Regions from separate parts of the Alkalibacillus flavidus genome, predicted to be linked through region 2. Evidence: a T-box and tRNA genes for the amino acid it is inferred to sense, from the RefSeq annotation. Region 2 holds a T-box; the other holds one or more tRNA genes.

Region 1 (8,150 bases), on a different contig from region 2:
TTGAGCTTGTTCAGCTAGATTTAATATGTGAACAGCTGCTAAGTTTGTTCCTGGTGCAATTAAAAAGATAACAGAACTGATCGATACCATCGCTGTCATAAATGTATAAACAAATCCTGCTATGAACGCTGGACTTAATAGAGGAACAACGACTTTACCGAATGTACGATATGGTCCTGCACCTAGGTCGTTCGATGCTTCTTCCATGGATGAATCAATTTGGTGCATTTTACTAATACTAGCTTCAAGACCAACACCAATTTTTCTGAACGTCATGTTAAGGACGATTAATAGTACGGTACCTGTTAAGAAAAAAGGAGAGCCGTTGAATATAAGTACATAACCAATACCCATAACTGTACCTGGGACTGCTAGACCAAACAAGGTTAAGAATTCTAATGCTTTTTTTCCTGGAATCGGTTTTCGCGCAAATAGATAACCTTGCAGCATTCCAATTGTGGCCGCTAAGATAGCCGCTAAGAACGATACGATTATACTGGTGTATAACGAGTCCCAGCCGTTTCGACTTTGGAAGTGCTCTAGTGTAAAGCTATTATCAATACCAATGATTTTCACAAATGCTCCAAGAACGACCATAATGAACATGAGTACGATAAAAGACACAAACAATGTGTTAATCGTCATAACAACCGATTTAACCCGCTTAGTCAGGGGTGCATTACTTGCGCCTGACTCGCCACTGATCGTCTCTAATCCTGAATCTTTCATGACATAAGTTTGGAATATAAATACGATTAAACTCGGTATAATAAGGAAAACGCCGAGAACAGCTGCTTGTTCTAAGTTTTGTTGTCCTACAACGAGTAGGTAAGCTTCAGCTGCAATAAATGTTTCGCCACCACCGATAATCAAGGGGTTTGAAAAATCAGCCAAAGCCATGACAAACACTAATAACCCAGCTTTCGTAATCCCGGATTGGGAGAGGGGTAGTGTGATCTTTCTTAATGTTTTGGACTGATTTGCACCAAGGTCTCTTGATGCGTTCTCTAAACTAGGGCTCATATTACGCATCGTACTCTCAACTAACATGTAGCCAATAGGGAAGTAACCCAGTATTTGTGCTAAGACGACGCCCCAGAATCCGTAAATACTAAATTCTAACCCAAAGGCATCATTGAGCAGAGAAGTGACGACACCATTACGCCCTAATAATATAATTAAAGACAATGAAAAGATAAAAGGTGGGGCAACTAGTGGTAATAAAGCTGCGCCACGATAGAACTTAGATAAAAAAGATGTTGATCGTGTAACATATAATGAGATACTTACACTTAATAAAACAACCACAATGGTTGAAATAATCGCAGCTCCTAAGCTATTTAACAAAGAATTAAGGTAATAAGATCTTGCGAAGAATTCTTTGTAATACTCAAATGTAAATCCTCCTGATCCTATACCAAAACTTTTAAAGAAAACAGCGAACACAGGGATTACGATAAACAACAGAATTGCCGCAGCTAAGATCATCGTTAGGATCGCAAACCAAGGTTCAGACAAAAATTGGCGAAATTCAGACACGAGTTTCTTACTCCTCGTTGTTCTAGTTGTTTCAGTAGTCAATTAGATCACCTCAGCTTTATTCAATAAATATGGAGAGGCCAGCGCGTGGTGACGCTGGCCAATCTCTTCATTAGTTAGAAAATTTATTCTGCCATTCTTCCATGATACGATCACGATTATCCGCATCCCACTGCGCGTCATAATCAATGAAATTGTCGGAAACATTTGAGTCATCTGTAATGCCAGGCTTAGTTACCATAGAACGGTACTCAGCAGATAATTCCATGAAGTCTTGTGAACCTAAGTAGTCCATGACTTCTTTTGCTTTTTCAGGTTGATCCGTGTTTTCGAAGATCCAAGCAACATCTAAACTGTAACCTACACCTTCTTCAGGCATGACACTTTTAATTGGATAGCCCTCATCAATGTAGTCAAGGACAGCTTGGTCCCAAGATACCCCAATAGCATACTCACCTTGAGCAACTAATTGGGCAGGTGCTGAACCAGATTTAGTATATTGACCAACATTTTTATCTAATTGTTCAAAGTAATCCCAGCCTTCTTCTTCGCCCATTTGTTGCATAATTGTTGAAACGATTAAGAATGCTGTACCTGATGTACCTGGATCCGGTAGTGCAATTTCGCCTTCATATTGAGGGTCTAATAAATCCTCCCAAGATTGAGGGACGTCGAGCCCTTTGTCTTCGATAATATCTTCATTGACAGCAATCATGTTATACCAGAAAGAAGTACCATACCATTCGCCATCTTCTTGTTTAAACTTGTCAGGCACATCTTCCCATTGTTCTGATTCATATGGTAATAAATAGCCTTCTTCTTCAGCTTTCATACCGAATCCGTGAAGCATACCGATTTGCATATCAGCACCAATTTCTGGGGCTTCAGCTTCAATACGGCTCCAACCTTCACCACTTGATAAACGCAGCACGTCTAGTTGGACTCCAGTATTTTCTTCGATATTTTCTACCATTGCATCCATCTCTTCAGAATCATTGTGAGTATAAACTTGTAACGGTTCATCGCTTGAACCTGATTCCCCACAAGCTGTAATGATGACCATTGTTGTCATTAAAACCAAAAACATGATGGTTTTCTTCATGTAAACTCTCTCCCTTTTTGATTAATTTATATAACACCCTCGATAATCTTGGATCACGAGGTCGGTATCGCGTAAATAGAAAGCGTTATCAATACTCGTTTGTGCAATTCCAATTCCGGCTTTTAACTTAGCATTTTTAGCTAAAGTCATGTCTCCATTAGAATCACCAAATAAAATTGTTTGTTGTGGTGAGACTAATAAACGTTGACAAGCTGTATAAGCCATTTCCGGAAATGGCTTGCCTTTTGTTACAGAATCAAATCCAATAACAGTATCGAAATAGTGATCAATTCCGAGTAACTGTAAATGATATAAAGCATTTTGAGTGGAATCAGCTGTAACCACAGCCATTTTGATCTGTTGTTGATTGGCTTCATTGATAAATTCAATTAATCCATCAATGGGTTTAATATATTGTTTCCAATCAATAGTAGATTCAATGTTTTCTAGGCTTTTAGTGAGGTATGTAACAGCTTCATCCCATGGGATCCCAAGTTGATATAAGTAATGAGTTAGTATGGTGGCTGAATCATCAGGGTTACCGATTGCTAACGGACCGACTGGATCCCAAGTTTGGTTCACTATATCAAGACCTATACGTTCACAAGCATGGTGGGGGTCATAATTAATTGTTTCAGGAATCTGAATGGCAATTTCTTTAGTTAATAAGTCGCCCCAAACACCCCATATAGAATAAAAGTTAATGAGTGTGCCGTCTTTATCAAATAATATAGCTTCGGTATCAAAACGCTTTCCCTCTACGGTAATAATAGTGATGGTTGTCACCTCCTCATTTTTTGAAATAGTAAAACGTTAAATTTAAATTTAACAAAATTAATAAACTTAACGTTGCTTAATAGATTAATAAGAAATGTGAATATTGTCAAATCAGTTATGAATTTTTTGTGAAGATAAATGAACGTAACCTCAGTGATGAGCAGGGTTAGAAGATTTTAGAAAAAATCGTTTTTGAAAATAGTATTGTTGGGTTTGTGGGTAAGAAGAGGTATTGTAAGTACAATTCTGAAAGTTAAAAATTTCTTTTTTCCCTTTACAATGTTTTAGGTAGTCGCTATAATAATACTTGTCCTTTTCAGATAAAGGATCGTGATCAACATGGCCCGTTGGTCAAGTGGTTAAGACACCGCCCTTTCACGGCGGTAACACGGGTTCGAATCCCGTACGGGTCATCTACATATTTTTGCACGTTATGTGCTGCGGAGGATTAGCTCAGTTGGGAGAGCACTTGCCTTACAAGCAAGGGGTCGGTGGTTCGAGCCCGCCATCCTCCACCATCTTTTCAAACGCCGGCCTAGCTCAATCTGGCAGAGCAACTGACTTGTAATCAGTAGGTTGGGAGTTCGAGTCTCTCGGCCGGCACCATTGTTTGGAGGGGTAGCGAAGTTGGCCAAACGCGGCGGACTGTAAATCCGCTCTCTCCGAGTTCGGCGGTTCGAATCCGTCCCCCTCCACCACTATTGGGCCATAGCCAAGCGGTAAGGCAACGGTTTTTGGTACCGTCATGCGCTGGTTCGAATCCAGCTGGCCCAGCCATCATATTATGAGCCATTAGCTCAGCTGGCAGAGCATCTGACTTTTAATCAGAGGGTCGGTGGTTCGAATCCACCATGGCTCATTTTTTACATAATAAATAATTGATATGGGGCCTTAGCTCAGCTGGGAGAGCGCCTGCTTTGCACGCAGGAGGTCAGCGGTTCGATCCCGCTAGGCTCCACCATATCTCTTAGCTAAAGTTGTTCTCTGTTGGGGAGCAACTTTTTTATTTGGTTAGCCTGATAATTGGCAATACATAAGTGGAGCCATTTTATGAATCGATCTTAACTAATTTGATTAACTTCTCGATTTGAGCGTCATACTACGTAAATGAGAGACTTTGTGTGTCAAAAGAGCGACTGAGAACGAAATAGTGCGACTACAAATCGTAATTGAGCAAGCTGTATGATAAATGATTGACTATGACCCATAATTGAGTGACTTTTTTAGGGCTGGTTGATTACTGAATCATGCTCATGCAAGGCTGCCGGCGCGTGCATATTTATTCACGTTTTTGTCCAGTTGAACCATTCTGTGCTGGCTTATAAAATGAATGGAGGCAAAATGAAGGAGGAAATGACGATGAACAATAGACTAGGAATCCTTGGTGCTCCGTTAACGGTCGCTCAACCTAATGAAGGCGTTGACTTTGGTCCTGGGTCGATTCGTTATGCTGGCTTGTTTGATCGATTAAATGATTTAGGCCTAGCTTATAAAGATTATGGTGATGTACCAGTTATTAATAAACGGACAAACGGGGTAGACCCGAAGACGAATTTGCGCAATCTAGACCATGTCGCTTCAGCTAATGAAATGATTGCGGATTATGTTTATGATTTAAAAAAACAAGGTGATGTACCTTTAATTTTGGGTGGTGACCATAGTATCGCCATTGGAACACTTGCTGGATTGAGTCAGTTTTATAGTAACTTGGGTGTCATTTGGTTTGATGCACACGCTGATTTAAACCGAGGTGAGACATCTCCATCTGGCAATATTCATGGGATGTCGTTAGGTGTCAGTTTAGGTATGGGGCATGAACGTTTAACGTCGATTCACGGCCAAGAAGCGAAAATAAAGCCTGAACATACCATCATCATTGGGGCGCGGTCGGTTGATGAGGGAGAGCGCCAAGTGATTCGTGAACAAGGAATTCGTGTCTATACGATGCATGATATTGAAACGCACGGTATAACGTGGGTGATGAATGATGCATTAGAATACTTAAACGGGAAAGTGGACGGCGTTCATTTAAGTTTGGATGTCGATGGTATTGACCCAAATCACACCCCAGGAACAGGAACACCTGTCGTTGGAGGTCCGAGTTACCGAGAGGCTCATTTAGCGATGTCGATGTTGTATAATGCTGGTGTGTTGACGTCAGCTGAGGTCGTCGAGGTAAATCCGTTATTAGATGAAGGGAATCGGACGGCAGAAGTAGCTGTTGATATGATCGCTTCATTATATGGTGAAAAACATGTCTAATGATAATCAAGAGTTATGTCTGTCGATTTATGTGATAGCATAACTCTTTTTTTTACGCAAAAAATGTCAGTCTAGAGGCGAATCAATCGTTACCGAGCCATTTCAGATGTAGTAATTTGTGATATAATAGTGACAGATGATTGTGTGTCTCGCAATTTTACGTATCCGTTTTACATATGGACTGTTTCGGGCAATAAATAAAAAGAGACAAAATAGTGCGTGAAGGAAGTGTCAACATGTCGTGGGAAGAGCTTGATTTCCTGCAAGTGTTACGGATTGTCGTTGATATAGCGCTTGTATGGTTTGTTATATATAAATTATTTTCAGTCATTCGTGGGACGAAAGCGGTTCAGTTACTGAAAGGGATCTTTGTCGTCTTAGGTATATGGTTCTTGAGCTCGATTTTAGAGTTGAAAACGGTCCAGTGGCTCGTTTACCAAGCGATTACGTGGGGGTTCCTCGCTGTGATCATCCTTTTCCAGCCTGAAATTCGCCGAGCGTTAGAGCAATTAGGGCGAGGAAGCTTTTTTTCACGTCATACACAATCAGAAGAGAAGGCTGTTTATGATGCGATTGATTCGATTGTGAAGTCGTGTCATTACATGAGTAAACGTCGTATTGGTGCTTTAATGTCGATTGAACGTGAGACAGGTCTAAGTGAATACGTTGAAACAGGTGTGCCTGTGAACGGTCAATTGACGAGTGAGTTGCTGACAAATATATTCATACCGAATGCACCGTTACACGACGGTGCTGTCGTCATTAGCGAAAACCAAATTGTCGCTGCCGCTTGTTATTTACCGTTAAGTGAAAGCCCGTTTATTTCAAAAGAATTAGGTACGAGGCACCGAGCGGCCATGGGGGTTAGTGAAGTCACAGATGCCCTAACGATTGTTGTCTCAGAAGAAACGGGTAATATATCGGCAACGAAAAATGGCGAATTGTATCGCAAATTAGATGAAGACGGGTTACGTCAGTTATTAATGCAAGACTTAAGTCCATCCGAACAAAACGGATCATCAAAGGCATTGAGTTGGAGGGCAAAGCGTAATGGATAATTGGTTGAGAAGTCCTTGGTTTACGAGAATTGTGTCGTTATTTTTAGCCATTTTATTATATACAACAGTTGCCATTGATGATGCGAATACATCACGCTCTAGCGATATTTTCTTACCGTCCGGCTCTACGGAGACGCAGACGGTTGAAAATGTGCCGCTGCAAGTTCAAATAGATGAAGAAGATAATTATGTTGTCCGCGGTGTTCCGGATACGGTCGATGTGACGCTTGAAGGACCGCGCAGCGTGATTACACAAACGGTTAGGCAGCAAAATTTTGATGTCGTTGTGGATTTAAATGATTTGGGGCCCGGTGAACATCAAGTTGATGTGACACATGAAGGGTTTTCGAGTCAGTTATCGGTTTATATTGAGCCGAATGTTGCGAATGTAACGATTGAAGAACGGGCAACAGCAAGTTTTCCGGTTGATATAGATTATGTGGAAAGTGACGGTTTGAATCCGGACAATGTCTTTGCGAGTTCGCCACAACTATCGCCGGCTGAAATTGAAATTACAGGCTCACAAAATGAAATTGATCAAGTCGCGATTGTTAAAGCCATTGTGAACTTGCCTACTTTAGCGCAAAATGGCGAAGTAACAGGTGCGCCTGTTCGTGTATATGACGCTGCCGGTAATGAACTGAGTGTACTCGTTGAACCGTCAGAGGTAGACGTGACAGCAGATGTGTCGATTACGGATAAACGCTATCCTGTTACTTATGAAACGACGGGGGATTTAGACGAAGAGTTAGTGTTACAAAGCATCGATCTAAACCCGGTTTCAGCGACGTTATATGGTAGTGTAGATCGTTTAGATGAGATTGACCGTTTAGAACCTGTCGATGTTGATTTGTCTGATGTAACTGAATCGACGACATTGGAGGTTGATTTGTCAGTTCCGTCGGGTGTTAATCGTATCGAGCCAGAAACAGTTGAAGCAGAAATTGAAGTCGAAGAGGCTGTGGAAACGACGTTAGAAGACGTTGAATTAGAAGTTGATAATTTAGCGGAAGACCGTGAAATAACGTTTATCGAACCAGAAGAACCTCAAATTAACGTGCAATTAGTTGGTACGGAAAACGACCTTAACAATCTGTCGCGTGATGACATTCGTGTGTCGATCGATGTGGAAGGTCAAGTTGAAGGGGAATTTTACGCCGATGTGCAGTTTGAAGGGCCTGATGGTGTCAGATTATCTTCTGAACAAAGCCGAATTAGAGTGAGAGTTGAATAAAACATCTTATTGATAGACATGATTGATAATGTGAAGGAGCGGAAAGATTATGGGAAAATATTTTGGTACTGACGGTGTTCGTGGTATTGCCAATACAGAATTAACACCGGAGTTAGCCTTTAAACTTGGACGATATGGGGCTTATCACCTAACGAAAAGTGCATCTGAGAAAGCGAAA
Region 2 (14,571 bases):
TTGTAGGTCAAACGCATAGCTTTCTAAGTGCTCAGTGAAATAACGATAATTGTACAGCCCTGTTAAGCGATCACATTGACTTTTGTTCTTCTCGGATTGATAGTGCCTAGCATTTTCAATCGCAACAGATAGGAAGTTCCCTAAAATCTCAAGTAACATTAAATGATATTTTTCGTAAGCGTATTTGCGTTTTGACGCAATAACGAGAACGCCCACAACTAAGTTTTTCCGCATAATTGGAACACCTATTGCACTATTTACTTCTTCGGGAATTTCGCTATTTTCGATCTTGCCCAATTGGCTACGCTTCACGAGCATTTTCGGTATTTCTTCTTTATAAATTTGCCCAGCAAAACCTTCTCCGTATTCCAATGAAATATCTTGCAAATGCTGTGTTTCATCGTCACTCACATAACGGATCATATTCATCGAACGTGACGAGTTCGTAATATCATAGACATAAATGTACGACATCGGTATTAACGCATGCACCTTTTCCACGAACGTATCAAGGACATCTTTGACATTCAACTTCTTTGACAATTCATGGCCGATATTGCTCGTATCATGTAAATACTTATTGATTTGTTGCCCTTTATGATATGTCGATATAACCACTGATAATAGAATGGCTGGAAACCCGACAATAAATATAGCTGATAGACCGATTTCTAAATACAATATATATAAAATAAGGCCGATTGGAAAAATCATCGCCGTGACGAGACTATCGACGAGTAAAGAACTCGGGATACCCGTGAATTTGTTCCCTTTCACATATATATCAATAAGTGCGAGTAACACTTGGTTCACGACAATTGATCCGACAATATAGCCAACTAGAGGTATAATTTGATCTAACGTATTTAACGATAATACGCCATGAGTTCCGCCTAGTGCATAATAGACAACAGCTGCAAATATGGACGTTAAAAATAACATCGTCGAATTCGTCGCAATCCGGTAAAATTCGGATTTTTTTAGCTTGATTTTGATTAACAACGAAATTAATGCTAACTGCGTTAAGACTATTTCCGCAAAAAGACCAAAATATAAAAACACCGCAAAACTAACGCCGTTAATAAAGAAAATTGTAATTGACCCGACTTGAATCGGAAAATAAGCAACAGCACACATAATGATGGCAAATGCAATAATATCAACCCAATATCCGGTGAAATTGGGTTCAATGGCAAAATATAAGTAGGTCATCGATGTCGGGAAAATGGATAACCAAATTAGCCAAATGCTAATATTCTTCAATCTAGACATATACGGGCTCCTTTAGGACAAATTTCATTGGAGTTATATGCTTAACGTCCGTTTGACTTCCGAAATAAAGTATAAAGATCCTGTAATGACAAGTACATCATTTAGTTCTAGTTGTTCACGTAGTCGATGATAGGCTATTGTCCAATCGTCTATAATGCCCACCTCGCAATTTTCATACTTTTCTTTCAGTTCATAATACTCACAACTTTTACTGAAGTCAAACGTTGTTAACGTAATATGTTCAAAATGTTGCGACATTTTTTTGACTAATTGATCCACGGGTTTATGTTTCATAAAGGCAGCCAAAATATAAACCGATGAGGGAGAGTATCGTTGCTTAATTGTTTCAATTAACGATTCCATCGCTTCAACGTTATGAGCTCCATCAAGTATAACATCAGGTGTTTGTCGAATAGTCTCGAAACGCCCCGACCAATGTGTGTTTTTCAATCCATTTCGTATAATTTGGGGATTGGGCTTTTTAAACTCAATAGACATTAACGTCACATAAGCTTGTACAGCAAGCGCAGCATTGTTCATTTGATGGTGACCTGCCATGTTTATGGCCAAATTGCGTAATAATTGGTCATGATTATCGAAATCAAATTGTTCCCCTTCTGTAGTCGATTGAGTAGAATAAACAAAAAATGAATCGCCTAAATGAGTCACGTTCGTATCATTCAAATGTCCTATCCGATCAATTTCACGTTTAGCCTCATCTTGCATAACACCCGATATAACAGGTGTTTGTCTTTTAATAATGCCGGCTTTTTCGTGAGCAATATCTGTTAATGTATTCCCTAAGATGTCGGTATGATCAAATCCGATTGATGTAATAACAGACAATAATGGGTGAATGACATTTGTCGAGTCTAATCGCCCGCCTAATCCGACTTCGATAATGGCGTAATCGACTTGTTGTTCATCAAAATATAAATAAGCCATCGCCGTAATAATTTCAAATTCAGTCGGGTGTCCAACGTCGGTCTGAGCAATGTCTTCACAAATGGGCTTAACTCGTTCAACTAATGATATTAAATCATCCCCACTTATCGGTTGGTGGTTAATGCTCATTCGTTCATTAAACTGCTCAATATAAGGTGATGTGAACGTCCCGACTTTATATCCTTCTTCTTTTAATATGTGGCTCAGAAACGATGTCGTTGACCCCTTGCCGTTTGTACCTGCAATGTGAATGGTTTTAATCTTGTGCTGCGGTTGGCCTAACTGATCTAGCAACATATTCACTCGCGTCAATCCCGGTTTAATACCGAACGGTAACTGTTGGTGTATCCACTCAATCGCTTCTCGTTCGTTCATATGCGTCACCTATTTTCTTTCAATATGTAAAAGAAGTTGCTACTGACCGTAGTCAAGTAGCAACTCTAAGTCATTTTATTGCACGCGTTTTAATTCGTCAATGCGTGCTTGAACAGCTTGTTGTTTTTCGATGTAATCTTTTTCTTTGTCACGCTCTTCTTGCACGACGGCTTCCGGTGCTTTGTTGACAAAGTTTTCGTTTGCTAATTTCTTTTGTACACGTTCTACTTCGCTGTTCCATTTGTTCAATTCATCTTGTAAACGAGCAATTTCATCTTCTATGTTGATTAAGCCTTCTAATGGGAAGTAAAGCTCAGCACCTGTTACCACAGCGCTTTTCGCTTGTTCTGGAACGTCTAAATCAGTCTTGATCGTTAATTCCTCAGGGTTACAAAATCTCTCGAGATAAATTCGATTGTTTTGAAGTTCTGACACGACGTCTTCAGATTGTGCCTTAATCGCAATTTTGATTTCCTTAGACATTGGGGCATCAACTTCTGCACGCACATTTCGGACTGAACGAATAATCGATACTAAACGTTCCATCTCTTCACGCGATTGTTGATTACTATAAGCATGATCAGGTTGTGGCCATGCTTTAACAGTAATTGACTCACCTTCATGTGGGATGTGTTGCCAAATCTCTTCCGTGATAAATGGCATAAACGGATGTAGCATGCGTAAAATGTGATCAAGCGTTGTGACTAATACTGATTTAGTCGTTTTCTTAGCCGCATCATCATCTCCGTACAGTGGCAGTTTCGCCATTTCAATATACCAATCACAAAACTCATCCCAAATAAAATTGTATAAATGACGGCCCGCTTCACCAAAATCATATCGATCGATGTTATGGGTGACTTGTTCAATCGTTTCGTTTAAACGCGTTAAGATCCATTCATCCGCAACCGATTTTTCACCTGATAAATCAATATCATCATAACTAAAATCATCTAAATTCATAATAACGAAACGTGACGCGTTCCAAATCTTATTAGCAAAATTCCAAGTAGACTCGACTTTCTCCCAATGGAAACGTAAATCTTGTCCAGGAGATGAGCCTGTTGCAAGGAAATAACGCAAGGAATCAGCACCATATTGGTCAATGACATCCATCGGGTCAACGCCGTTACCGAGTGATTTACTCATCTTACGTCCTTCCGCATCACGAACGAGTCCGTGGATTAACACGTCTTTAAACGGACGGCGGTCCATAAAGTGTTTTGTTTGGAAAATCATACGCGATACCCAGAAGAAAATAATATCATAACCTGTTACGAGAACATCTGTCGGGAAATAACGGTTTAAATCATAACTGTCTTCATCTGGCCAACCCATAGTAGAAAACGGCCATAAAGCAGATGAGAACCATGTATCTAACACATCATCATCTTGCACCCAGTTCTCTATATCAGTTGGTTCCTCGCGACCAACATAAAGTTCGCCTGTTTCTTTATGATACCAAGCTGGAATGCGGTGTCCCCACCACAATTGACGTGAAATACACCAATCACGAATATTTTCCATCCAATGTAAATACGTCTTTTCAAAACGATCTGGCACGAAATCGACTTTATCATCTGTCTCTTGTAAGCCAATCGCTTGATCAGCTAACGGTTGCATATTAACGAACCATTGAGTTGATAAATACGGCTCTACGACTGCGTCGCTACGTTCAGAATGACCCACTTGATGAGTATGTTCTTCAATTTGGAACAGCACGCCTTCTTCTTGTAAATCTTGCACGATTTGTTTTCGGCAGTCAAAACGATCCATGCCATTATATTTGCCAGCATTTTCGTTCATCGTACCATCTTCATTCATGACGAGAACTCGTTCAAGATTATGACGTTCACCGATCTCAAAGTCATTCGGATCGTGAGCTGGTGTAATTTTCACCGCACCTGAACCAAATTCCATATCGACATAATCATCGGCGACAATCTCGATCTCACGTCCAACAATTGGTAATATAACTGTCTTGCCAATTAAATGTTGGTAACGTTCATCATCTGGATGCACAGCGACACATGTGTCACCTAGCATCGTTTCTGGTCGTGTTGTTGCGACTTCAATATGACCCGATCCATCTTTTAATGGATATTTCATGTGATAAAATGCGCCTTGAACTTCTTTATAAATGACTTCGATATCTGATAACGCTGTTTGTGTACTTGGATCCCAATTAATAATATACTGGCCGCGATAAATAAGTCCTTGTTCGTATAATGATACAAATACTTCACGAACCGCATTGGATAAACCATCGTCTAACGTAAATCGCTCACGCGAATAATCGACACCTAATCCTATTTTTTCCCACTGTGACCGAATGAAAGACGCATACTCTTCCTTCCAATCCCATGACTGTTGTAAAAAGCCTTCACGACCTAAATCGTGACGTGTTTTTCCTTCTTCTTTTAATTTTCCTTCTACTTTGGCTTGCGTCGCAATACCAGCATGGTCCATCCCTGGTAACCACAACACGTCATACCCTTGCATTCGTTTATAACGCGTTATAATATCTTGAAGAGTCGTATCCCAGGCATGTCCTAAATGCAGACGACCCGTCACGTTCGGCGGTGGGATGACCACTGTGAAGGGGTCTTTGGATTCGTCATTTTTCGCTTCGAAGAACTTCCCATCAACCCAAAATTGATAGCGGTCTTTTTCAACTTCAGTTGGATTATACTTCGGGGCCATGGATTGGCTCTGTTTTTCACTCATACTAACGCCTCCTATAAATTTTTCGTCATTAAAAAAAGCTTTCCATCCTTAAAAAAGGACGAAAAGCTTTGAGAACACTTTCGCGGTACCACCTTCGTTTATGAGTATGACCTCATACACTCCACTTAGGTAACGGTTTTCCCGGTTTCTTCTACTAGTATTTCAAAGAAACAGCTATTTTCAGAGCGACTTCCAGACAGCAGAGCCGAGGAAACTTCCAGCCAAGGTTTCCTTCTCTAGACGGGTACCAACCTGTACTCCTCTCTTACTAGCTTATTGACTTTATGACATTTGTATTTATTGTATCCAATTTTATCATCATAAGTCAATCATCTTTCGCACGAATTTCATATCGTGTTCATAAGTTATCGCAGGAGGCGAATGTAATATGGGAAAACATTATCGTTACCGGTTACCACCATGGATGCGAAAATGTATTATGACAATCGAACGGTGTATTGTCCCAATTATGATATTTCAACTCATCAGGACCTTATTATTTCCGACAACACTGGATGTTTTTTTAGCTGGAGCCATTGTTGGTATTTTCATTGGTTTTTACATGGAATGGTTTTAATCAGTTGAGTACGATTTAGCTGGAACGAGCAACACATCTCCTTCTTGTAATTGAGATGATGATTCCAAGTTGTTTAATCGTTCGAGTTGATGCGTTGTTAAATGGTAGGCATCTGCAATCGTTTCTAATGTTTCATTCGCTTGGACAAAACGAACTCGCATTTGAACTTGCGTTTCGTCTTGTTCTTCACGAAAAAACTTCGACAAATAATTCAAACCTTTTTTCACTGTCGATGCATCTTCTTCCTCCACCTCATCACTACTGTCTTCTATAGAATCATCGGAAGTATCATAATCTTCACTTGGTTCGTCATCCGTACCATGAGTATTACTTACTGATTGACTAGGCTCGTTTGACTCAGTTTGGAAAAAGTCTTGAAACGATGTCGATTTTTCTTTCGGCCAAATATCACGACCCGGTTGAGATGGTTCTGTATTGGTAACGCTTTGTGAGTCATCGTCATGTTGGACTTCATCCTCAATAGCTGGAAATTGCTTTAATTCAAAATCATTTGTATTACTATCATCTGTTATATCGTCTTGTTCGACATCAATCATCACAGCACCATCTAACCGAATCGTGGTATACACTTTTAACGTTCTCGGTTCTGGTAACTCATAATCGAAATAATCGACTGCAACCTGAACATCTTCTTCAAGCTTCACACGCTCGTAAGGAATGGAGATATCAACAGGAATAGGATATTGAAACTCCATGAAACCATTATCAAGTGCTCGCACTTGCTGGACGGTGTGCTGATCTTGATCAACGAACACGGTTTCTTCTTGCGTCGTTTGACGAGCTAAATAATCACCATGTACAACCAATACACCTCTTACCTGTACAGTGGATTGATGGTGATGCACTTGAACATCAGGATCAATCGCAATACTATACAAATCCTCAATTTCTTCACCATGACGAAACGTAATATGTTCCTGAACATCAAACTGATACGGCATGTTTTCACGATAACTCATTGGTTTCCCCCTCTACATATTCATCCAATACTTATGTTTATTATGAGGAGAAACAAACTATGCTTGATTAACGGTATAAATCCGATTCAATGATTAAGATGAAGCCCCATTCCTTCTATTATCAATGAACGATTACATCATACTAATTTTTCGGACTAAGAAGTTTTATATATAGGAGCGTCACTTTTGTTGGTGACTATTTTATAGCATCTAATAAAATGGATTAAACCTAGATTATGCAAAACAAACTGTCACACTTCCATCTTGTTCCGCAGATGATAAACAATCATGTAAAAATTGGTTAATTTGCTCATAATCCATATCGAGTGATTGTTTGGAGAGATGTCCATAATGTTGGCTGTATTGATCGAGGGCTTGTTTGATTTGCTCTTTGGAGAATGTTTTTTGCACGCCTATTCCACTGACACCGCCATCACATTCCTCAGAATCTAATAATTGATAGAGGTTATGTGCAACGTCATTAAACATGTGAAATCGCGCATACGCAACTTGTTGATGATTTTGATTAACGCCATAAATATCATGACCCATTAGAATCGAAAATCCCCTTTCAAATTGTCTGTAGTATTCAATTGGTTTTGAGTTAATAAAATGGAAAACTGTCACGTTCATCGAGGAAATGATGAAGGAATAGAGAGGCCTCAACGATATTATATACCGAACGATTGTTCCAATCAACGCAAAGCGTACGACATTATTCGACAAAAAAACACGCCAAAGCGACAGCTTTAGCGTGGAACAAATTTAATTATTATAATGTTTAAAGGCATGTTGAATGGCTTTAATAGTGCGATCAATATCCTCATCTGAGTGAACAGTTGATAAGAACATACCTTCAAATTGAGAAGGTGGTAAGAATATGCCTTGCTCAATCATATAACGGTAATATTCTGCAAACCATTCTAAATCAGATGTCTTAGCTGAATCGAAGTCAACGACATCTTCGTTAGTGAAAAAGAAGCCTAACATCGAACCAGCACGATTGACGCAAAGCGGTACACCGTTTTCTTTAGCCGCATCTTCAATGCCAGCAATTAATCGATCCGCTTTCTTATTCATCTCATCATAAGATTCAGGCGTTAATTCACTTAACGTTGCATAGCCAGCTGCCATCGCTAATGGGTTACCTGATAACGTACCAGCTTGATAAATATCACCCGCCGGCGCGATCATTTCCATAATATCACGACGACCACCATAAGCACCAACTGGTAATCCACCACCGATTACTTTTGCAAGACACGTTAAATCAGGCGTCACATTAAAATGACCTTGTGCACAGTTGTAACCAACGCGAAAACCTGTCATGACTTCATCAAAAATCAGTAGTGAACCGTAATCGTTCGTCATATCGCGTAAATACTGTAAGAAGTTATTAACTGGTGGCACGACACCCATATTACCGGATACAGGCTCAACAATCACGGCTGCGATATCATCACCATAATGTTCAAATGCATACTTTACACTTTCTTGATCATTGTATGGAACTGTGATCGTGTTTTTCGCGATCGATTCTGGAACACCAGGACTATCAGGTAATCCTAACGTGGCAACACCCGAGCCAGCTTTAATCAAGAGTGAATCAGCGTGGCCGTGGTAATTACCTTCGAACTTCAAAATTTTGCTTCGTTTTGTAAACCCACGCGCTAAACGCAAGGCACTCATGGTTGCTTCCGTACCAGAATTCACAAAGCGTACCATTTCGATCGATGGAACGCGATCAATTAACAGTTTAGCTAATTTATTCTCATACTCTACGTTCGTACCAAAGCTCGTCCCTTTTTTCATCACATGCTGTAATGTTTCCATCACTTGTTCATGAGCATGCCCAACAATTAATGGACCCCAACTCAAGACATAATCAATGTACTCATTTCCTTCAATGTCAGTAATCTTTGACCCTTTACCTTCTTCCATATAAATTGGATCAACATTCACTGAATTAAACGCGCGAACTGGTGAGTTAACGCCACCAGGCATTAGTTCGACTGCTTCATCAAATAATTGTTTTGATCGATTTGTCATTGTGAACCCTCCTACTATTCATTCAACCATCTAGCGATATCTTTTGCAAAGTACGTCATAATAAGATCCGCACCCGCACGTTTCATTGAGGTGATTTTTTCAAGAACGATTTCTTGTTCATTCACCCAACCATTTTGTGCTGCTGCCTTAATTAATGAGTATTCACCACTTACATTATAGGCAACAATAGGCTGATCGTAACGGTCTTTTAAATCACGCATAATATCTAAATAACTAAGTGCTGGTTTAACGATTAACAAGTCAGCGCCTTGTTCGACATCTGACTGTGCTTCACGATGTGCTTCTAAACGGTTAGCTGGGTCCATTTGATACGTTTTGCGATCGCCGAATTGTGGTGCACTATGAGCAGCATCGCGGAACGGTCCGTAAAAAGCTGATGCATATTTTACAGCATACGACATAATCGGAACATTCGTATATCCCGCTTCATCTAAACCATGACGAATTGCTGTTACAAACCCGTCCATCATATTCGAAGGCGCAATCACGTCAGCGCCTGCTTTTGCTTGCGATACAGCAGCTTTAACGAGCAATGGTAATGTAGCATCATTATCGACGTATTCATCATGGATGACACCACAATGACCATGATCAGTAAATTGACATAAACAAGTATCAGCCATGACAACTAAATGAGGTGCAATGGATTTAATTCGCTTCGTTGCCATTTGGACAACACCTTCATCATTATAAGCCTCAGTTCCAACGTCATCTTTATGATTAGGAACTCCGAATAAAATAATAGATTTAATCCCTAACGATACGATTTCCTCAATTTCTTCATCAAGACGATCAATCGACACTTGATAAACACCTGGCATTGATGGGACTTCATGCTTCTTTCCTTCTTCTTCTAAAACAAAAAGCGGGTAAATCAAGTCATCTGTATGTAAATGTGTTTCGCGTACGAGGTCCCGAAACGCTGATGTTTGTCGTAAACGACGATGACGATCAAACTGTAATTCCGTCATATTATCTCTCCTTTAAGATATTGTTCCACTAAATAGGCAAGCCCCTCTAACGTGAATGTACTGGGCTTATACACCTTAGTAAAGCCTTGTTTTGTCGCATAATCTGCTGTCGTTTGCCCAATAGCAAAACATGGTAATGAAAACCATGAACGCTTTCGTTCACTCATCATGTCTAAAAAGCCATCAATTGACGATGGTGATGTAAAGACGAACGCATCAACCGGCCCTTCAGCTAAAATATCATTCAATCGACTTTTCTCGTTCCAATTGGTCACCGTTTTATAAACCGTTAACGAGCGATATTTGATATCATAATCATCTAACGCTTGATCTAGTACAGCGCGTGATTTTGTTCCTTTAATGAGTAACGGATAATGCATTTGTCGTTGTTGAATCAGTTGCTCTGCCAACGTTTCTGCATCAAAAACAGATGGAACAAACTCAACATCAAAACCATATGAATTTAATGTTTGCTTCGTCTTGTCTCCGACTGTCACTAGCTTCATTTGATTCAATACATCAGGTGATATTTGATGATGTTTAAGCAATTCCATAAAATAATAAATACCATTATGACTTGTGAAAATAACCCAATCATGTTGAAGCAAGGTCTCTTTGGTCATCTGTGTGTCACTTGGTTCCACATAATCAAACGTTATAAGTGGCACACCATGGATTGTCGTGTCCAGCTTACGATCCAACATTTGAAATGCAGGTGCTTGCTCCAATGAGCGCGACAATACGATGCCGCGCTCATGATGATGTTCGACCACTATTCTTCTAACTCCTGTTTGGCTTGCTCAACTAATTCTTTCGCTCCACGGTCAATCAACAACTTAGCAGCTTGCTCACCTGCATCGAGAGGATCTTGACTTCTAACCGTTTCTTTTAATACCGTTTCACCATCAGACGAAGAAACTAATGCTTGAAGCACAATGTCATCTCCTTCTAGAACGGCATAAGCACCAATTGGAACTGAACAACTTCCCTCTAACAAACTAAGAAATTGACGTTCAGCCGTAACCGTTTTGGCTGTATATTCATCGTTGATTTGTTGAATCAATTGGCGTAATTCCTCATCATCTTCACGACACTGTAGCGCTAATGCTCCTTGGCCAACTGCTGGTAAACAAACATCAGGTTCAAGGAATTCAGTCACAAGTTCAGTTGACCACCCCATTCGCTTGAGTCCTGCTGCTGCTAATATAATCGCATCAAAGTCTTCTTCTTGAAGTTTACGCAAACGCGTTTCAATATTTCCTCGAATCCACTGAACCCTTAAATCGGGACGATACGCTTGCAGTTGCGCACCACGTCTTAAACTACTCGTACCGATTAATGCGCCTTCTTTTAAGTCATCAAGCTTTACATGGTTTTCTGAAATAAATGCATCACGGTGGTCTTCACGTTCTGGAATCGAACCAATCGGTAACCCTTCAGGCACTTCAGACGGAACATCTTTCATACTATGGACAGCAAGGTCGATTTCATGATTATACATCGCTTGTTCAATTTCTTTAACGAACAAGGCCTTGCCCCCAACTTTTGATAATGTCACATCCAAAATTTGATCGCCTCTTGTGACGATCTTTTTGATGTCAAAACTGTAATCATCCGAAACTTCATTCAGCTTATCAATCACCCATTCCGTTTGTGTGATAGCTAAATTACTACGTCTAGAACCAATAATAATATTGCGCACCTTATAGCCTCCTCAATTATAAGCCATGAAAGTTAGATAGCATGGACAAAATTAAATAATTACAAAATAAAAATAAAAAGGCAATCACATTCCATTTGGCAATCTTCTTCCCGATTATTTTTTGTCTAACTCTAATATAAATAATAATCGAATAAATGCCAATCACAACGAAGGATCCCACTGTTTTCGCATCAATCCAATAAAATAAATCATCTGCTGTATATGCCCATAAAACCCCTAATATAAGTGAAATAAGAAGAATCGGCGTGGCAAAAACAGTTAAGTAAAATGATACTTTTTCTAATTGGGCTAAGTTCCCAATTCGTTTGACTAACTCACGCCAACGCTTTCGTTTCAATAAATAAAATTGCAACAAATACAATGTAGCAAATGCGAACGATAACGTATAAAGTGTATAAGCAATAAACGCTAACACAATATGCGCGAGTAAAATATCTCCAATAATGACAGGTGTCATAGATGTCGCTTCACTCGATGCTGTCGTTAAGATCGACATCACCATCATTGAAAATCCGATTATATTAACGATAAAGACGACTAAATCAATTTTAAAGAAATAATTCACAACAATCGATACAAGCAAGATGAGCCATGCATAGAAATATAACCCTTCAATTGCATTCAGCATGGCAAAAAAGCCATATAAGTATATATTCGAAAATAATACGATAGTTTGTAAAATGAATACGAATAAAAGTAACCAGAAGGCAAAACGATTCGCCTTCCGGTTTCTCTCAACAAAATCATAGAAGTAAAAGGTTAAGCTTAACCCATACAATAAGACAATAATTTCATATAATCGTATATGTTCCCAAATAGTCATGAGAGAACTCCTCTCTCATCTATTGCAACGCCTTAACGAATTGTGCAATAGGTAATGATTCGTTAACCGATTTATGGCTTTGATGTTTTTCGCTTTGTGTTTTTAACTCTTGTTCGACTTCTTCTTCGATACCAAACATTCGGACAAACATCTTTAACATGTCATCTGCATGATCTTCGCCAGCCATTTCTTTCGCTTGTAAAATCGGTTCTTTCAACATTTGATTAACAATACTCTTCGTATGTTTATTTAATACTTTTTTCTCGCGAGCTGTTAAATCAGGCATTTTTCGTTCGATTGACGCCATTGTATCTTGTTGAATCGTTAATGCTTTTTGACGTAAGGCCGAGATAATTGGTACGACGCCTAATGTCTTCACCCATTCATTAAACTCATGCATTTCCGCTTCAATCATTTGTCTAATCTCTTGAGCGGCTTCTTGACGTTCAGCTAAGTTTTGATCAACAATGCCTTGTAAATCATCAATATCGTATAAGAAAATGTCATCTAGTTGTTCAATATCTGGGTCTAGATTTCGTGGCACTGCAATATCAACCATAAATAATGGTTTTCCGTGACGCTCTTTAAGGACAGGTTTCAAATGCTGTTTGTTTAAAATATAATCATCCGTACCAACAGATGTAATCATAATATCAGCTTGTTCGAGCACATCACTTAATTCGTCGATCGAGCGTGCTTCACCTGAAAATTTTGCAGCGACTTCTTCAGCCTTCTCAATCGTTCGATTGACGACAGTAATATTTTCGACACCAGAACCGTGTAAATTTTGGACGGCTAGCTCGCCCATTTTACCCGCACCTAAAATGACGACGTGTTGATTCTTTAAGTTATCAAAAATCGTCTTCGATAATTCGACGGCTGCATAACTAATGGATACCGCATTTTGACCAATGCCTGTTTCTTTGTGAGCTTGTTTCGCATTCGTTATAGCTTGTTTAAACAATTGATTAAACATTAAGCCTGATGCTTCTTCATCTTGAGCGCGCTGAAACGCTGATTTCACTTGGCCTAGGATTTGCGTCTCACCTAAAACCATAGAATCTAACCCAGCTGCGACGTTAAATAGATGCTCGATGGCTTCATCGTCCTCTTTAACTTCAATGAAGTTCGCCATATAATCAACATCCATTTCAAACCAATCAGCTAAAAACTTCTTCACATAATAACGACCAGTATGTAACTGGTCAGCGACAACATATAATTCTGTCCGATTGCACGTTGAAACAATCACATTTTCTAAAATGCTTTTTTGTGCATTCAACTGTTGCATCGCTTCGCTAAGTTGGTCGTCAGAGAAAGCTAAATTCTCTCTTATGTCAACTGGGGCTGTTCGATAGTTCATTGATAATGCAACAAAATGCATGTGTGTCACCCCTTACTTCGTACTCATAAACGTCTGAATACATTGTAACAACTAACCATTTCGATTAAACTGAAATCAGTTGAACAATTTATGAATATTTATGCTATTATTTCTTTAGAATTATTATTAATAACTATTTGTAGCCTATCATATTACCTATGACGCTTCAAGCGATTTAACTATGAAGGAGACATGTCATCGTGAAACAATCACAATCTTTTTTAGCCATCACGTTAATCGGGTTCGGTATATTTTTCCTCATTCAACAATATGATATACCTATTTTATCACAGTTTGGCTCTTGGCCGTCGATTTTAGTCATATTAGGCATTGCTTTTTTATTCAGTGCTTATGGTAATCGACAACACGACAATATTTTACCTGGGTTTATTTTGTTTGGGCTTGGTATTCACTTTCATATGTTACATAGTACCGTTAATTGGATTGATCACTGGGGCATGTATACGTTAATCATCGGGATTGCTTTTATTTTACGCGCCCAAAAGACGCGCCAGGGCACGATCATTGGCATAATATTTATCATTATTTCGTTTTTAGCCCTATCAGCTTTCGCCATGCCAGCTTGGCTCGGTTGGTTAGACCTCGCCTTTCAAATCATAGAACAGTTTTGGCCTATTCTTCTCATTATCTTTGGGATTGTGTTGTTATTTAAGAAATAAGCTCTTATAACGGATATTAACAAAGACAAGAAAATAAAACTTAC

What was found. The T-box of region 2 lies ahead of ABID56_RS03185 (valine--tRNA ligase). A T-box ahead of a tRNA ligase gene usually reads a tRNA of that ligase, here a tRNA-Val.
Region 1: it has a tRNA-Val gene. The T-box ahead of ABID56_RS03185 (valine--tRNA ligase) is inferred to sense a tRNA for this amino acid. The anticodon was not compared.

Annotation. Positions count from the first base shown of each region.
Region 1 is NZ_JBEPMX010000017.1:2,636-10,785, forward strand. Features, by position in the region: gene ABID56_RS12315 (ABC transporter permease) at 1-1,539, opposite strand, end outside; gene ABID56_RS12320 (ABC transporter substrate-binding protein) at 1,652-2,641, opposite strand; gene ABID56_RS12325 (HAD family hydrolase) at 2,663-3,427, opposite strand; tRNA gene ABID56_RS12330 (tRNA-Glu) at 3,760-3,831, shown strand; tRNA gene ABID56_RS12335 (tRNA-Val) at 3,861-3,936, shown strand; tRNA gene ABID56_RS12340 (tRNA-Thr) at 3,948-4,024, shown strand; tRNA gene ABID56_RS12345 (tRNA-Tyr) at 4,031-4,116, shown strand; tRNA gene ABID56_RS12350 (tRNA-Gln) at 4,121-4,195, shown strand; tRNA gene ABID56_RS12355 (tRNA-Lys) at 4,205-4,277, shown strand; tRNA gene ABID56_RS12360 (tRNA-Ala) at 4,304-4,379, shown strand; gene rocF (arginase) at 4,778-5,680, shown strand; gene cdaA (diadenylate cyclase CdaA) at 5,917-6,738, shown strand; gene ABID56_RS12375 (CdaR family protein) at 6,731-7,972, shown strand; gene glmM (phosphoglucosamine mutase) at 8,022-8,150, shown strand, end outside.
Region 2 is NZ_JBEPMX010000002.1:116,982-131,552, forward strand. Features, by position in the region: gene ABID56_RS03175 (sensor domain-containing diguanylate cyclase) at 1-1,272, opposite strand, end outside; gene ABID56_RS03180 (bifunctional folylpolyglutamate synthase/dihydrofolate synthase) at 1,306-2,592, opposite strand; gene ABID56_RS03185 (valine--tRNA ligase) at 2,668-5,319, opposite strand; T-box leader at 5,371-5,598, opposite strand; gene ABID56_RS03190 (YszA family small membrane protein) at 5,708-5,896, shown strand; gene ABID56_RS03195 (LysM peptidoglycan-binding domain-containing protein) at 5,893-6,876, opposite strand; gene ABID56_RS03200 (hypothetical protein) at 7,111-7,428, opposite strand; gene hemL (glutamate-1-semialdehyde 2,1-aminomutase) at 7,642-8,925, opposite strand; gene hemB (porphobilinogen synthase) at 8,940-9,917, opposite strand; gene ABID56_RS03215 (uroporphyrinogen-III synthase) at 9,914-10,690, opposite strand; gene hemC (hydroxymethylbilane synthase) at 10,690-11,619, opposite strand; gene ABID56_RS03225 (cytochrome C assembly family protein) at 11,636-12,463, opposite strand; gene hemA (glutamyl-tRNA reductase) at 12,483-13,847, opposite strand; gene ABID56_RS03235 (LiaI-LiaF-like domain-containing protein) at 14,048-14,527, shown strand; gene ABID56_RS03240 (MFS transporter) at 14,568-14,571, opposite strand, start outside.